One region of the Paenibacillus sp. FSL M8-0142 genome, then DNA from elsewhere that is predicted to be linked to it. Evidence: riboswitches for the same ligand, from Rfam matches in the RefSeq annotation. Region 1 holds a riboswitch; each other region holds the start of a gene.
The links. A riboswitch is a leader RNA that binds a small molecule or an ion and turns the genes downstream of it on or off. The one in region 1 is predicted to bind thiamine pyrophosphate.

Region 1 (4,211 bases):
TCTTCGCGAAGCGGAAGGGGCCTCGGGGTTTCAACGTAAGCAATTTAGGGTAATCCTCGCTTACGGTATATAGAGAGCAAGTGAGCTTTGAAAGGGGGTGTACGGGAATGAGCCCAAGAAGACGGGTGCGCGGGCGGTTTTTCAGTCGCGGCGGCGGCAGTATTTTTCGAAATCGGCTGCGTCGCATGAAGTCGACCATAAACCAAGGGCATCTTGATGTATGGTTTTGATGGAGCCTGAGTATTTTGTCCGGGGATAACAGCCGTGACCCCGATTTTATATACGATGATCCGAAGCTAGCAGCCCAGCCGGGTGATCTTCAAGTGCCTTGCACATACCTGGTTGGTGAGAAGCACCATGTTGGAATTATTTTATAAGTTAAACGTAAAAGGGAGTCCGGGAGGGCTCTCTTTTTACATGGGACTTGCGTGATGCCCCTTGGCTTTATGCTCGAGTTCTAAGTTTCACGATTGAGCTTGGGACCGACCCCGTGTATGATCAGTTTACGGATATTCGGAAGCGGTTTATAAGAGGTTTTCGAGTTGCGGCAAGGTATAAGGCCAAGCAGGGAACTGGCGACTGCATGATTGAGAAAGCTGGGGGGATGGAGTTTATGAAAGCGGCGAATCAAAAGACAGCCCTGGTGACAGGCGCATCCAGCGGCTTCGGACTGCTGATCAGCATCGAGCTGGCGAAAGGCGGGTATGATGTCGCAGCCGGGATGCGAAGGCCGGAGGCAGCCGGGGAGCTCCTGCAGCAGGCGGCGAAGTTCGGTGTGGCCGAGCGGATTCGAGTGATCGAGCTGGATATTTGCAGCGAAGAGCAGGTACAGGCAGCAGCACGCTCCGTGGAGCAGGAGCTCGGGCGCCTGGATGTGCTGGTGAATAACGCAGGCATCGCGGTCGGCGGATTCGTGGAAGAGGTGCCGCTCAGCGAGTGGAGACGACAGCTCGAGACCAATGTGATCGGAACCGTCTCCGTGACGCAAAGCATGCTGCCGTTGATGCGGCGGACCGGTAAATCCAAAATGATTCTGATCAGCAGCATCAGCGGCGTTGTCGGCTTTCCGGGCTACGGCCCGTATGCCGCTTCCAAATTTGCCGTTGAAGGCCTTGGCGAAAGTCTCGCCATGGAATTGATGCCTCTAGGCATCGATGTGGTGCTGGTGCAGCCCGGCGCTTACGGCACGCCGATCTGGAGGAAGAGCTTCGGGGAGTTGAAGGTGAGGGAGGGTTCGCCATACAGCGGGATGCTGAAGCGGGTATTGGCGTACTCCGAACGGACCGCTAAAAAGAGCGGGGATCCGCTCGAGGTTGCAAGGTTGGTGGCTCGAATCGCCGGTATGAAGCATCCGAGCTTCCGGTACCGGCTTCCCCGCAGCACCCGGCTGACCGGGCGGATCAAGGCATGGCTGCCCGACCGCTTCTTTCAGCGGCTGATCGTCCGGCTATTGGGAAGAGAATAGGGTCTAACATTGTCCTTGTTCGATAGGGACGCAACGGGAGTCATTGCGGTCATGAATGAAGGCATCCGCAAGGACGTTCTTATTTTTCCGTACACAGCTCCTGCTCCAAGCACGCACCCCGCTTCTGCTTCTTGTCTGCGGGCGGATGGAGGATGCCGAGCAGCTCGCCCATTTTAACCGTCGTCCCGAGGGCGAGATCTCCCCGGGGGGTAAAGGTGCCGCTCTCGGTCAACAGCACGACGGTTGAGCCGAATTCGAAGTATGCAAGCTCATCCCCGATCTGCCATTTCGTCACGCTCTCGTCGGCATAACGGATGCTGCTTACGTTCAAAGCCCCGACCTTGACCACGGCAACCTCACCGAAGTCATGCTTGATATAGGTAATGAGCCTTTCGTTGCGGCTAAGCACCGACCGGATATGGGTCATGGCAAAATCGTTGACGGGATACACCTTGCCCTTGAGGTGCTCCCGCTCGATCTGCACGCCGGTAACGGGGGCGTGAATGCGATGGTAATCCGTCGGGCTTAAATATAAGACGAACGCGTAACCGTTCACATAATTCTCGATTCTCGGAGACTGCGCAAGCAGCTCTTCAATGGTGTAATCCTGTCCCTTGACGTTGAGGATGGTGCCGGTATTGATGGTGCCCATGGCGGTAATCGTCGCATCAACCGGGCTCACCATCGCGTCGGCGGTCGTATCTATGGCCCGCAGGCCGAGCTTTAATCGGCGGGAGAAGAATTCATTGAGCGAGCGGTATTCATGCAGCTCTTTCTCCGCTTCATGCGCCGGGATTTGATATATTCGAATAAATGCAGGGATCAGATGACGGCTCAACCGGCTGTGGGAGAACTGCCCCACCAAATGGGACAACCACTTTCGGGAGGAGAGCTCAGTCATCAGACGCAGCAATCGTTTGGCCATGTTATTCTCCTTTTTTGTGCAAAGACCTAAGCTATCGATGATGCTTGAAAAGCAATCACTCTGATATTGACATAGAATCGGCTGGAAATCAACAAACGGGCCTTGAAGAAAAAAAGACCCTTGCCAAATCAGGAAAGGCTGTGTATTTTAAAGTTAACATAAAACCGAATAGGGAATACGGGTGCTTGAGTGAATCAGGCTGAGATTGCAGCTGCTATCCGCTGTTGACCGTTAATCTGAACTGGGTAATGCCAGCGTAGAGAATATCCGACCCTGCTTATAATAGGGCCTAATTTCCGTCTGCGCGTTTCCAGACGGTTTTTTGTTGTGATTTTTTTCCATTTTCAAAAAATTGTGATGGAGAGGGGTAATTGTACGATGGAAACGATGAGGCAAGGCATAATGGGGGCTCAGCCGAGAAAAGGGCTTAGACTGACCGATATTTTGGTGACGGTGCTTGTATCGCTGGTGCTGGGCGTGGTGTATCACTTTTGGGGATCGGTATACAACCTGCTGAAGCCGCTCTTTTTCGAAGCGGACGAATTGCTGTACGGCATGTGGTTCGCCGCGGCGACGCTGGCCTATCTGCTGATCCGGAAACCTGGCGTGGCGATCATTGCAGAGGTTGCGGCCGCGCATGTCGAAGTGCTGTTCGGCAGCGGGTGGGGGCTTACGCTGCTGATGTACGGCTTGATTCAAGGCTTGGGTGCCGAGCTCGTATTTGCCGCAACCCGTTACCGCAGCTCTTCCACCTTCACGGTGGCTCTGGCGGGGGCTGCTGCCGCCGTCGGCTCGATGCTGCTTGATTTCTTCTACAGCTACACGGACGATCTTCAGACCTGGATGTTCCTGGCGAAATACGGCATGCGGGTCTTTAGCGGCGCCGTCATTGCAGGCCTCCTGATGCTCGTCCTCGCCAAAGCGCTGGAGCGTACCGGCGTAACCTCCCTGCTGCGTCCGGCATCGCAAAAAGACTATGAGGCGCTGGACGATTCGCGCCATGTCTAAAATGCAAACGGGCGTACACTTCGTAAACACGATGGATGCGCCTAATGATCCGCAGGGGGAACCGGCGCTTTATGTAAAAGGGCTGCGCCTTAAATACCCGGGCGAGGAGCGGCTGATGTTTAAAGATCTTTCGTTCTCCGCCGCCCGCGGAGAAAAGGTGCTGCTGCTGGGTCCAAGCGGCTGCGGCAAATCGACGCTTCTTCAGGTGCTGAGCGGGATGATTCCCCGGGCGACGGAGGTGCCGATGAAATGCGAGGCGCAGAAGCTTCCCGTTTCCTGGGGATATGTGCTCCAGGATCCCGACACCCAGTTCTGCATGCCATTCGTGGACGAGGAGCTGGCATTCGTTCTGGAAAACCAATGCGTTCCACGGGAGCAGATGGAAGAGCGGATGCAGGCAGCGCTGCATGCCGTCGGATTGGAGCTGGAGTCGCTGCATGTCAAAATCGCGCATTTATCGCAAGGGATGAAGCAGCGTCTTGCACTGGCTTCTGCCCTGCTGCTGGAGCCGGAGGTGCTGTTTCTGGATGAGCCGTCAGCCTTGCTCGATCCCGAGGGCCGCGAGCAAATCTGGACGGCGGTGAAGGCCGTATCCGCGGGGCGAACCTTGATCATCGTGGAGCACCGGATTGAAGAGATGGCTGAATATGCAGACCGGGTCGTGCTTTTTGGCCCGGATGGGACGATTCTGGGCGAAGGCACGCCGGCCGACGTATTCGCCCGCTATTCGCGGGAGCTGAAGGAATTCGGCATCTGGTATCCCGGCGTATGGGACGATTATGCAGTGTCCCCATCCGGCATGGAGGTGTTTGC
Region 2 (4,211 bases), 2.4 Mb from region 1:
CGATGCGTGCCCTTCGAGCGAACCGGAGTGGAGCTTTGCAAGCTCATCCAGGAAGGCGATCTGGAAGCTGCCCGGCCCGAGTCCGGCCGTTTGCTCGGCCGCGCGGGCGGCTGCTGCCCCATAGAAGGCAAGGCCAGCCGTCCCCGCCAGCAGCAAATCCGGCTCCACAGCGGCGAAGGCCCCGAGCACGGACGTGAGCAGGCAGCCCGCCCCGGTTACTTTCGTCAGCATCGCATGCCCGCCGCGAATGATTCGCGCCGAAGCACCGTCGCTAATCACGTCCTCCTCTCCAGTGATAGCCACCACCGTATTTAGCCGCTGTGCAGCCCGCAGGGCCAGCTCTAAGTTCCCGCCGGACGCAGAGTCGTCTGCATCGACCCCCTTGATCACCCGGACTTCGCCGATCAGATTGGCAACCTCGGCCGCATTGCCCCGCACCAGGGAAACCTTCACTTCACGCAGGATCCGCAGCGCAGAAGCGGTCCGAAACGGCGTTGCCCCCGCTCCTACCGGATCGAGGAGGACCGGGACGCCATGCGTATTGGCGGATTGCCCGGCAAGGATCATCGCATCCACTTGTTCGCGGGACAGCGTGCCGATGTTGAGCACGAGCGCTCCGGCAATTTGGACCATATCCGCCACCTCGTCGGGGGAATATGCCATTACCGGCGACGCGCCCAGCGCGTATAAGCCGTTGGCCGTAAAATTCGTAACCACCACATTGGTCATGTTATGGACAAGAGGCTTCTGCTGCTGCACCTTCGTTAAAAGCCCCGCAAGCTCCGAATCCCATGTATTTCCGCTCATTGCCATCATCCTTTCCCATTCTTTTCTTGGTTTTTGGCATATGACATACGACATATGAAACCCATAATCTCATCTCAACCCGAATTCTGATTCATTCTCAAAATGCATGACCTTTCGTTACCCCTGTCTGTCCCATAACTCAAATGCTCAGCGCCCATACCCCGTGGCATCGACCAACGGCTGGAACGGCACGGGCCATTCCTCCTGCTTGTAAGCCATGTCCCAGAACATATACTCCAGCTGGCAGCTCAGCATGAAATGCTCGCGCATCCGCTCGCGCTCCTTCATCGTCGCTCCTTCCGCCCACGCATCCACACGGCCAAGGAACTTCCCTGCCGCATCCTCTCCGCGATTCCCGTAAAAATGAATCCATTCATGGAACGGATGGGTGCGATCCGGCTTAACTTCATCCAGCAGTCTGCGGCCGATCTCATAATACGTCCACGGACAAGGAAGCAGGACCGCCATAATTTCGCCGAGGGTTCCCTCATGCGCAACGGTCAGCATGTGACGGATATAGTGGTGCGCAGACGGTGCAAGAGGGTAGCCCTGGAGCTGCTCATAGTTCACTCCCGCGACCGAGCAGAAATTTTGATGCGGATGCACCTCGCTGTTGAGGATAAACGCAATCTGTTCGTTGAACGCCGCCATATCCTCCCGGCTCGTGCACTTGGATATGGCGACGCCATAAATGCGAATGTAGGCATTCAAATACTCGAAGTCCTGCTTCACATAGTGAATCAGCTGTTCGCTGTCCAGCTTCCCGGCGGCAATTCCCCGCACGAAGGGATGGTTTACGATCGCCTCAAAAATTCCGTCCGCCTGCTGGCGAAGCTCTTGGGTAAACGTCATGGTTTCCCCCACCTCCATCTTGAAATGAAGAGCAGGAAGTCCTCCTAGCGACCCGGCAATCCCGGAATCCGGGCAATCCTGGCATTGGCAGCCAAGCATCCGTTACATGTCCCACAAACCTACGCATACCGTGCATCCTTTTCATAATGGTAACGGCTGCATCCGGGATCCGGCAGCCGTTGTACCCGGCTACATGAGCATATCCGGCATCCCTTTATGTACACGGCATATGGCAACCTTGCATGCTGCTAGCTCGTACTCGTGCGCTATCGTGCTGGGCAACGAATATGCAGAAAATTTACGTTCTTCGGAGCATGACAAACAAAGCCGCCCCGAAAAACGGAGCGGCTTCAGCAATAGTCCTCTTGCCCGGCAGAAGCAGGAGCAAAAAGGACTCTATCCGTGAAGGCTCCACTTTCCTACGCTAGTACGAACTAGATCAGGTTCAAAGGGTCCAAGATACGCTCTTGTCTCAGCCGCTGACGGCTCCCCTAGTGGACTTCCTATTCTATTGACTATTACTGTACATAGGTTTAGCGGTGGTGTCAAACGTTTCCGTGTTTGCTACAATACTCGGTAGATATAACCCCCTAACCCCCTTATTCCAGAAAAAGGTGACCGTTCATGCTTTCATTCGCAAATGCCATCAATTGACCGATGCTTACCTTATTGAAGCGGTATTGTCATTTCGAGCTCTTTCAGGAAAATAGGTTTTTTGTATTCATGGGTGACAAAGACTGGCTGTTGATCCGAATTTAAGGCCGGGAATTCGGTTACGTAAGCATTATTTTTGGCATCAATTAACCTCGTCTTCGTTTCCTCGGAAGGAATGATGTACATGTCCCATGGGTAAAAATTGTACTTGCCTTCCAAATCCTCGAGGATCAACTCGGTTTGCTGAAGGGGGTCAGTGACTTCTTTCCGGTAATGTACGATCGTCTTATCTTTTAAGCGTTCCACTTTCGTCACTAAGAGGCGGCCTAATTCCCCTTGAGGAATAATTAGAGGATGATCGGTCGACGGTTCATGCTTCATCGGCACTCTAATTCCATATACCGGCACATCCCCGCGCAAATACGGACGGAACGTAATGGACTTCGGCGTAACAAGAGGTAATTCAAATCGAAAGGTTCCTAACTGAACATGTGTACCGTCTTCGACGTAGCCATCTCCATCCATCTCATAAGGTTTGAACTCCATTCCAGTATCAGTAATAGCTAGGATATCATACATGGGATCTTGCGCTTTAGCTGCCGGCCGCCTGTATACTAGCTCCACGTCCATCGTACCCGTACCGGATTTAAAGCCTATTTTCTTAATCAGCAGGGTGGTTTCTCCATCCGTTGCACTCCTCATCGGCATCCATGATTTCGTTCCGGAAACGGTCTTTTTAATGGGAATTGAAAAATCCCAATGACCTTTAACTCCGTCCACGTTTGCTACCTCGATCGTTAGTTCGAATTCATCCGGTAACTTCTGTTTGAATGGCAGCAAGCTGATTTGTCCAATTCCTGTTTGGCTATCAATAGGTAGAGGACCGCTGCCACCGACACGGTCTGCGTATGGCTTGCCGTCAATTTTGAATTTGATTCCGTCTATGAAACCATGCCTACCGGAGAATCCATCCTCAACCTGTTGTATATAACCGATGGAGAGACGATCACCGTCATACATCACCTCTTGAATTTGCAGCGTAATCCCGTTGTCGCTCACAGCTTGCAAGACTTGCGCCGTCATTCCATTTTCAGAAGCTGTTTTCAAGGCTGTTTCGCGAACGTACTGGTGCAGCTCCTGACGCTGGAAAACAGAACCTACGAACGGTATTTCTTGTAGTACGGATGCCATAATAGGGGAGACGAAGCCGCTGCCGAGTATCACTGCACAGGCCACAAGGGTTCCGACTGCGGTTAGCGACAAGCGGCGGATAATCCGCTGTGAGCGGTTATTATGAAGCATGCCTGTACAATCCTCGCTGCTAACACTGTACCGCACACGCTCCATCAAACGGTCTACATCGGTCTCCATTGATTCATAGGATCGTTTCGCATTCTGAATCTGTTGGTCGATCATGAACTCCTGCCTCCTTTAGCGATCGGTTAAGTTTTGCTCTTCCTCGTGCCAGTCTAGATTTCACCGTTCCTGTCGGCACGCCGGTAATGTCTGCGATTTGCTGGACGCTCAGCTCTTCAAAATAGTGAAGGACGATGGGAATGCGCATAATCAGCGGCAATCGTAAAATCACTTCATACATCTCGTTGCTCGTTGCCAAACGCAGAACGGTCTCCTCCGTACTAACGGACAATCTTTCGGGAAGAAGATTGGTTACGATCTCGCGAAAACTTCGTCGCTTTGCCATTTTGCACTCGTTTATGACGATCTTCGCCAGCCAAGGAAAAGGATCTCGCAGCTGATCAAACGTCCCCATCGCATAATATGCTTTGATGAATCCGTCCTGGACGCGGTCATCGGCTTCGGCCTTGCTGTGAGTCAAGGTATACGCAAGCCTGTACAATCGGTTCGTATACTTCTCCATCCAGTCCCTTAGTCTTTCT
Region 3 (4,211 bases), 1.7 Mb from region 1:
ACAATGATGATGTCCAGGGTAAACCGAGCGCCCCGCAGCGGACCCTGCACTCGTCTGAACAGGTAAATCAGGGCACCGGCGAACAATAGAGCTTCCAAGCTCCAGAACAGTTCCGCCAGCCGGATGGATCCGCCAAACACCCCTCCAATCCATTCATCACCCGCATACAGGATGCGCCCTATTGCATCGCCGGCCAATCCGGCTGCAATCAGAAGCCAAAATCTGCGAAGATGGCCTTGCTCATACCGACTGCCAATCACCCCGATCAAATACGCGAATGCGGCTATCGGAGCCATAATGGCTAAGATGCGGTGAAGCAATAAAGCGTCCGGCATCCACAGGGCCAATATCCATTGGATCAATGCGTATCCAATCGCGAGCCGAATATATATGGAATCGGATGGACCCGGGCTCATTCATATCCCTCCCTGAAACAAAAGGTAGGCTTGGTCATTCATGATGAATAGGTCTTTCGAATTAAAGCGTTTCCATATCCAATCATACTTTTAGCCCGAGGAAAAGTAAAGAAAGAAGCGCCCAACAACTGGATATTTATAGGCATATAGGCCGCGTAGAATCGTTATTTGCGGAATTGTCCCGGGATTGTAGTCACTCAATCCCCACTTGACACATGGGGTTTATGTAGTATTATTCTTTCATATCAACGTATCTTTGGTTTTATATCCTAGCATAGTTTCATGGAAGGGGTTCTTGTAAAATGGGACAAAGACGATTGGACCATGTAGGCATTGTCGTAAGGGATCTGGAAGCAACGATCGCTTTCTATACGAAGGTGGTCGGCCTTGAGCTCAAGGACCGTCTGACGCACACGAACGGTGTCATCCAGCTGGCTTTCCTCGGCTTTAACGGCAGCGATGAAACCGAGGTCGAGCTGATTCAAGGATACAGCGACTCCCTTCCTGCGGAGGGAACGGTGCATCACTTTGCCGTCAGCACGGACGACATTGAAGCGGAATATGCACGGGTGAAGGAGCTGGACGTTCCGCATCTGGATGAGGAAATCGTCACGCTGCCCAACGGCTACCGCTATTTCTTCGTGCACGGTCCGGAAGGCGAATGGATTGAATTTTTCCAGCGCTAACAGGCCAGGTCTAAGGTTGCCCGCCCGCATATAGAGACTCCTATGGGTCGCCTGGATCATTCGGGTCTTCCATGCCTGGACAGCCACTCATCCCGGCGACCTATACGAACGTAGAAAATCGCCTTCAGGCATGGGGCGTTCCCGTACTGGACAGGTGCTTCCGGTAGGTCTATAATAACGGAAGTATAACCCGTAACTTCATAAATACCGGGGGAGCTGGAATCGGCCGGCTGAGAGTGTATCCCATAGAGATACTGACCCTTATACCTGATCTGGGTAATGCCAGCGTAGGAAGCCATAAGATTGCGGCTGTTCATAAGCCGTAGTATATACTTACGCCGTCATGCGCTCCGATACGATCGGGGCGTTTTTTGTTGTTGTTATGAAGTTAATACGGAAAATGGAAGACATATAAGGAGAGGAGAAACACGATGAAACAACGTACATGGCTCTCTCTGCTGCTCGCCTGCGTCCTGCTTCTGGTCGCTTCCGCCTGCGGGGCAAGCGGCCAGAACGGCGGAAGCGCGCCCGGCAAGCAAGAGACTGCCGGAGAAGGAGAACAGCCGGCCAAGCTCCGCGATGTCCAATTGATGCTGGACTGGTCGGCGAACACGAACCACACCGGATTATATGCAGCCAAGGAGCTCGGATATTATGAGGAGGAAGGGCTGAACGTGCAAATCGTACAGCCGGGCTCCGGGGGAACCGATGCGATGGTCGCTTCCGGCAACGTACCGTTCGGCATCAGCTATCAGGAGGGCGTAACGCTCGCCCGGACACAGGGGCTGCCGCTGGTTTCGATCGCAGCCATCATTCAGCATAATACGTCCGGATTCGCTGCACCGAAGGATCGAGGCATCCAGAAGGCCTCCGATTTTGAAGGAAAATCCTACGGAGGCTGGGGCTCTCCGATTGAGGAAGCCGTCATGAAATCGATCATGGAGATCGATGGAGCCGATGTGAACAAGGTCAACATCGTGAACATCGGAGACGCCGATTATTTTACGGCGGTTAAGCGGGATATTGATTTCGCCTGGATCTACTATGCCTGGACAGGCATTGAAGCCCAGCTTCGCGGCGAGCCGCTGGACATGATCTACGTGAAGGATTATTCCGAACAGCTGGATTATTATACGCCGGTCATCGTAACGAACGAGAAGCTGATCGCGGATGACCCGGAGCTTGTCAAAGCGTTCATGCGCGCAACGTCCAAAGGCTATCAATATGCGATAGACCATCCGGAAGATGCCGCGGCACTGCTGTCGAAGGCAGTTCCCGACCTGGATGCCGAGCTGGTGCTGGAAAGCCAGAAGTGGCTCAGCCCGCGCTATCAAGATGACGCGCCGCGCTGGGGCGAGCAGAAGGCCGAGGTTTGGTCCGGATATGCCGACTGGATGTTTGAGCGCAAGCTGCTGGAGAAGGAATTGGACGCGGAGCGCGCGTTTACGAATGAGTTTTTGCCTGACAAATAGGAGAAGCACTCCCCGCAGCATTGCAATGCTGCTTCGCGGCTCATCGGCATGAGGCTTAACGGCCGTGCAAATGAGAACCCATATACGAAAGGACGATTGACTCATGGCGAATACACTGCTGAGCATTCAAGTCATTCCGCGTACGCCGGACGGCGGAGACAGCATCCCTTATGTGGATGAAGCCATAAAGGTAATCCAGGATTCCGGCGTCAAATACGAGGTCCATGCTTTGGAAACAACGATGGAAGGCGAGCTGCCCGAGCTGCTCCGTATCGTGGAGCGCATGCATGATGCGCTGGTGAAAGCCGGGAGTCCGAGCATCATCTCCCAAGTCAAAATCGCACATCATCCGCAGGGCATCAGCATGGATAAGCTCACGGAGAAATACCGTCCATGAAAAGCTGGTGGAGCTCGATATGGCCGCCCGTCGTGGCGGTCCTCTTCTTTTTGATCGTGTGGCAGGCTGCGGTCTGGATGTTCGATATCGAGAAATTCATTCTGCCTTCGCCGACGGCTATCGGGCATGAAGCCATCACCGGGGCGTCGGGACTTATGGAACACACCTGGGCTACCCTAAAGTTAACCGTGATCGGATTTGCCATCGGAACCGGTATCGGACTCCTGCTCTCTTTGGCTCTGCACAGGGTACCTTTTCTCAAAACAGCCCTTTATCCGCTTCTCATCTTAAGCCAGAACGTGCCGACCATCGCCTTGGCCCCGCTCCTCATGATCTGGTTCGGGTTCGGCATGCTGCCGAAGGTCATCGTCATTACGCTCGTTTGCTTCTTCCCCGTAGCCGTAGCGGCCCTCGACGGGCTGGCACGGACCGACCGCACGATGATGAATTATATGCAGATGACGGGAGCCACGCCGTGGCAAATCTTCACCAAGCTGGAGCTTCCGCACGCGCTGCCATCCATCTTCTCCGGGATTCGGATCGCGGCCACGTATTCGGTCATGGGGGCGGTCATCGGGGAATGGATCGGGTCTGACCGGGGAATCGGCTATTATATGATGCTGCAAAAATCCGGGTACCGGACCGATCGCGTATTCGTGGCCATTCTGGTTATCGTGCTGCTCAGCCTGCTCATGGTAGGCGTTATTACCCTGCTGGAAAAACGGCTGATCCGCTGGAACCGGAAGCATTGATTGGCATGGCTTGGCTATATAGATGCTCTCTGCTTCATAAGTTGAACGATTGGACCGGGATGCGGGGCAAATACATGCAGGGTTCCTCTAAGCATCGCGACTGCTCCCCAGATTATAAATGGTTCTTTCAAATTCAGGTTACAGATAAGGTTGAAATCAGGGATCTTAATAAAGAAGGGAGGCTGCCCATATGCCGCAGCGAGCGACTGATTCCGTCTTGAATTCAACCGGCGGCGCAGCCGCCGCCCCCGCTCCTGCCCTGGAGGTCCGGGGGATTCGCAAGGTGTTCCGCGAGCGGCGCAGTGAAGTGCATGTGCTGGAGGAGCTGTCGCTTAGGGTGCTTCCAGGGGAATTCGTATCGATCATCGGCCCTTCCGGCAGCGGAAAAAGCACGCTCTTTCACATCATCGGCGGATTGATTGCGCCTGATGCCGGCCAGGTCCTCATGGAGGGACGGGAGGTCACCGGGGAGAAGGGCCGCATCGCCT
Region 4 (4,211 bases), 1.2 Mb from region 1:
TTCTCTGCCCGGAACAATGCGGAGGCCAAATATTCGGTGTTATCGAGAATCATGCGGTCATGCTTGAAGACCGTCTCCCAGAGTGCAAGGTCGAGCAATATTCCTTTATCCCGCTGCTCATAGGCATCCAGATGGCGTGTCTGTTCCTCCTTCAGCTTCTCGTTGAAATGATTGTATTCCAGCACCTCGGCCTGCTTGAAGCCGCTGCCCAGCAGCGCATCGCGCCATTTCTCCCGGTCCATGAGGCGGGGGATGCCGAAGAAGGCAAGCAGCTCGTTGAGCTGCGGTTCAGGCATGCTCTTATCCAGAATCAGCTCCCTGTCCATTAAAATTCCGCCGGCATCCAGAACGCGGTAATATTCCGGAATGGAGCGCGACGTATCGGTGAAGACGGTGACCGACTCGGCCAGAATGACATCGAATTGATTGTCCGGAAAAGGCAGCGAGCATACGTCTGCCTGAAGAAATTCCACATCACTGCCCATCGCCGCTGCTCTTGCTTTTGCTTTTGTAATCATATGCTCATTCAGATCAATGGCCGTCACTTGGTAGCCTAGGCCGGCTAGGTGACAGGCCGTTCGGCCGGTTCCGCAGCCAACCTCCAGAATTCGGCTGCTCGGCCTGATAGGGTACGAATTCAGCATTCTCAGAGTGGCCTCGAATCCCCCGGGGTGGGCGCTGCCCATCCCTAATTTGGACAGCATGTTAATGTAATTCATCGAATGGATCCCTACTTTCGTTATCTGCATAAGGATATTTGTTTATTTACCATATGATTGAGGTACGTTTGGGGTTTTCGCTGAATTTACTATTTTGAGCCCTTTTTTTGAAGATATGAGCGGTTTGGGGGAAATACGCATGAAGATGGAGCCGATTCAGGCCGCAAGGAAGGTCGTGTCGGAACAATATCCGGATTGTCTGCTGGCTGTACTGGGGGGCAGTGCTTCCAGGGGAGAGCATAACGAGCACTCAGACCTTGACGTGATCATTGTAGAGAGAGAAGGCGAAGGGCTGAGGAGAAGGACGATTGAAGCTGCCGGCTGGATCGTAGAGCTGTTTATTTTATCTAGCTCCGGCTATCGCGAAGATTTTGACGCAGGCATCGTTGCGGCGAATCCGACGTTGCAGCGGATCATGGCTGAAGGCGTTGTTCTCTGCTCGCTACCGGAAGGGGAAGCCATTCGCGGGGAGGCCCAGGCTGATCTGGATTACGGCCCGCTGCCATTAACGATGTCCGATATTGACGCAGCCCGGTACATGATCACCGAATACATGATGGATCTTAAGCAGGCCAAAGGGGACGGGGAAGCCTGGTTTACCGTTCAAAAAATATCGACTTTGCTCTGCGAGTTTGTCCTGAGGGTGAACCGGCAATGGACGGGGGAAGGGAAGACGCTGTTCCGGCTGGTCTCCGGCTTCGATCCGCATTTTAGCGAGCGGTTGGTGCAAGCGCTGGAGGCGATGTACCGTACCCGGCAATCGCATCAGCTCATGAAGCTGTGCGAGCAGGTTTTGCTCCCTTACGGAGGCCAGCTGCTTGTCGGATATGAAGAATAAGGCCATCGGCTGGGGGAAAAGACAAGCGGTACAGCTGCCGTGACCGTCGTTCTTTCCGGCTCATACCTTAATATGTGATGACATCACGTATTTCAATAAATCCAGGAGGGATCGTCATGAGCGGAGCATATGGTGGAGATGTTTGGGGCACATCAACGGGTATTATACTGGTTCTCTTTATCCTGCTCGTAATCATCTCGCTTGCTTGGGTTTAATTCATCAAGGATACGCGGTGGATAGCACAAGGACTCGGCATATCGCCGGGTCCTTGTCTGCTTAAGCGTGCATATTATACGCTATTCTGCTTTGGCGATGGACTGTGCGCGGAGACGACAGCGGTCATCACGAGGTGGCTGGTATCTGTCTGGATGGCATGCTTGAACGCATCCTCGAGGGATTCGAATACGCGAGTGAGCGTTCCGTCGAGACGGCTTGCGTAATGGACGCTGCCCCCGAAGGTTCCCTTTTCCTTGGCGCGCTGCACTTCTCCGTAGATAATATCCATATAATGCTCGGTTCCGAGCGGATACAAGGCGAACTGGCAGGCGGTTTCAATATCCGCGTGTGGTCCAAGCTCGCTGTTTAACACCCCGGAATCCTCAGACATATAGACATCCGCATCCGTATCGCCTGGGCAGCCGATGGAGTAGGTCCCATTAAAGACTGTATGTACGCCGGAAGCTGCCGCATGGGCGAATATCGCACGGGTAACGTCAAATACGTGCTCGGCACGTCCGCGAACACAAGTACTGACATCATCGGTATGAATCCATACCTTATCCGTATGCACAGACTCCAACGCCCCCACAATCACTTCGACGAAGCGGTCCGTCATCGGAAATACCGAGAACCGGCAGCCAACAATCCGGCTGGTTCCGCATGCTAACTCATTCATTGTAGATTCCTCCTGCAGCATAAATTTGAGAATGCAAAATAACGCAAAAAACCGCACCCTAAGGGATAAGTGCGGCGATGTCTACGCGAAAAATACATAAACATGAACGCTACACTTCCCCACGCTAGCATGACCTAGATCGGGTAGTAAGGGTTAACGGCGGTCCTGCCGTTTCTCAGCACAAGGCACCCCTAGTACAGCAACACAAGATATGAAATTTTGCTTAGATGCCGGCCGGTCCAAGCTTTCGAAAGAGGGCGGCTTCTTACTTGGTAATTGTAACGTCTCGGCATCGAAAAAACAATGTCACTGCAGCAAAAAACCGCCATGAGGAGCTTTAATAGGCTTCCTGATGGCGGCTCTTGGTCTTGTTTCGCTTACTTGTAAACTTTCACGCGATCTTCAAGCGGAGCAAATTCCTTGTCCCCTGGCTCAGCAGCCGGCTTGCCGAATGGCATTTGTGCAATCAGCTTCCAGTTTTCAGGAATGTTCCATTCAGCTTTTACTTTTTCGTCGATCAGCGGGTTGTAATGCTGCAGGGAAGCACCCAGTCCTTCGGCTTCCAGCATTGTCCAAACGACGAGCTGAAGCATGCCGTTCGACTGATTCGCCCATACCGGGAAGTTGTCGGCATAGAGCGCAAAGTTTTGCTGAAGCCCTGCGATGACATCGTTGTCCTCGAAGAACAGCACGGTGCCATAGCCTGCGCGGAAAGAGGCCATTTTCTCAGCGGTGGATTTGAATGCTTGCTCGTCGCCCACCACTTCCTTCAGAATGCCTTCCGTAATATTCCACAGCTTGTCATGCTGCTCACCAAGCAGAACGACCGCGCGTGCGCTTTGGGAGTTGAAGGAAGAAGGCGTGTATTTCACGGCATCTTTCACGATTTCTTGGATACGCTCATCGGAGATGACGGAATCCTTGCTGATCGCATAGTAGGAACGGCGATTTTTAAGTGCGGTAAGGAAGTCTTTAGACATGTTGATAAACCCTCCTGAGTCATGGTTTGGATTGCATACGCCTGATAAAAAGATGTCCTATCATTCAAGCAAATATGCATTAAGGTGATCGCTGAAATATGTTGAATTATTATTCCTTAACAACTTACTAATTGTAAGAAATAATACTTCCGTTAGTATGTTATTATATCACATTGGTCATTGTCAACCCTGTGATTGAGAATTTATAGATGAAATACCCCGTGATTGGGAGCTAAAACAGGGGAAGGGATTTTTTATTTCCTATTTATAAGAGAGGGCGAGGAGAACAATGGAAGGATTGAGGACAACAACGGCTAATTTCTGCCAAGCTTCATATTATGAACAATTGATGAACAAATCATGCAAAGATTAATAATTTAATTGAGTTTGATTCTCAATTATACTTGTCGGTTGAGAATGAGGGTGATATAATGCTTATCAGAACGTAATTGATAATCAATCTCAATGAGAATGATAACTGAATTACGAGCTGACGAAATGATTTAGAGACATATGCATAGAAGGAAGAGCCATGAAGATCATTTACTTAGCCGCAGCCGTTGTGGCGCTTTCCATCGTCTCCTTATTTATCGGAGTCAAGGATATTTCGCCGCTGGACTTATTCTCCATGACGGAACAACAACAGCATATTATGCTCGTCAGCCGCTTGCCGCGTCTAGTCAGTCTAATTCTGGCGGGAGTCAGCATGAGTATCTGCGGATTGATCATGCAGCAGCTTAGCCGCAACAAATTCGTATCGCCGACAACGGCGGGAACCA

Region 2: another riboswitch for thiamine pyrophosphate. It lies ahead of tenA (thiaminase II); the one in region 1 lies ahead of NSQ46_RS04835 (ECF transporter S component).
Region 3: another riboswitch for thiamine pyrophosphate. It lies ahead of NSQ46_RS27470 (ABC transporter substrate-binding protein); the one in region 1 lies ahead of NSQ46_RS04835 (ECF transporter S component).
Region 4: another riboswitch for thiamine pyrophosphate. It lies ahead of NSQ46_RS10595 (YkoF family thiamine/hydroxymethylpyrimidine-binding protein); the one in region 1 lies ahead of NSQ46_RS04835 (ECF transporter S component).

What each region holds. Positions count from the first base shown of each region.
Region 1 covers NZ_CP152008.1:1,057,235-1,061,445, forward strand. Annotated here, with positions in the region: gene NSQ46_RS04825 (SDR family oxidoreductase) at 614-1,465, shown strand; gene asd (archaetidylserine decarboxylase) at 1,545-2,390, opposite strand; TPP riboswitch at 2,558-2,670, shown strand; gene NSQ46_RS04835 (ECF transporter S component) at 2,778-3,398, shown strand; gene NSQ46_RS04840 (ABC transporter ATP-binding protein) at 3,430-4,211, shown strand, end outside.
Region 2 covers NZ_CP152008.1:5,416,217-5,420,427, forward strand. Annotated here, with positions in the region: gene thiM (hydroxyethylthiazole kinase) at 1-816, opposite strand, end outside; gene tenA (thiaminase II) at 955-1,659, opposite strand; TPP riboswitch at 2,059-2,162, opposite strand; gene NSQ46_RS24705 (DUF4179 domain-containing protein) at 2,326-3,729, opposite strand; gene NSQ46_RS24710 (RNA polymerase sigma factor) at 3,689-4,211, opposite strand, start outside.
Region 3 covers NZ_CP152008.1:6,052,090-6,056,300, forward strand. Annotated here, with positions in the region: gene NSQ46_RS27460 (GGDEF domain-containing protein) at 1-416, opposite strand, end outside; gene NSQ46_RS27465 (VOC family protein) at 719-1,102, shown strand; TPP riboswitch at 1,302-1,413, shown strand; gene NSQ46_RS27470 (ABC transporter substrate-binding protein) at 1,534-2,574, shown strand; gene NSQ46_RS27475 (MTH1187 family thiamine-binding protein) at 2,678-2,971, shown strand; gene NSQ46_RS27480 (ABC transporter permease) at 2,968-3,723, shown strand; gene NSQ46_RS27485 (ABC transporter ATP-binding protein) at 3,914-4,211, shown strand, end outside.
Region 4 covers NZ_CP152008.1:2,223,023-2,227,233, forward strand. Annotated here, with positions in the region: gene NSQ46_RS10580 (class I SAM-dependent methyltransferase) at 1-719, opposite strand, end outside; gene NSQ46_RS10585 (nucleotidyltransferase domain-containing protein) at 859-1,557, shown strand; gene NSQ46_RS10590 (sporulation protein YjcZ) at 1,674-1,772, shown strand; gene NSQ46_RS10595 (YkoF family thiamine/hydroxymethylpyrimidine-binding protein) at 1,847-2,452, opposite strand; TPP riboswitch at 2,552-2,655, opposite strand; gene NSQ46_RS10600 (nitroreductase family protein) at 2,830-3,432, opposite strand; gene NSQ46_RS10605 (ABC transporter permease) at 3,965-4,211, shown strand, end outside.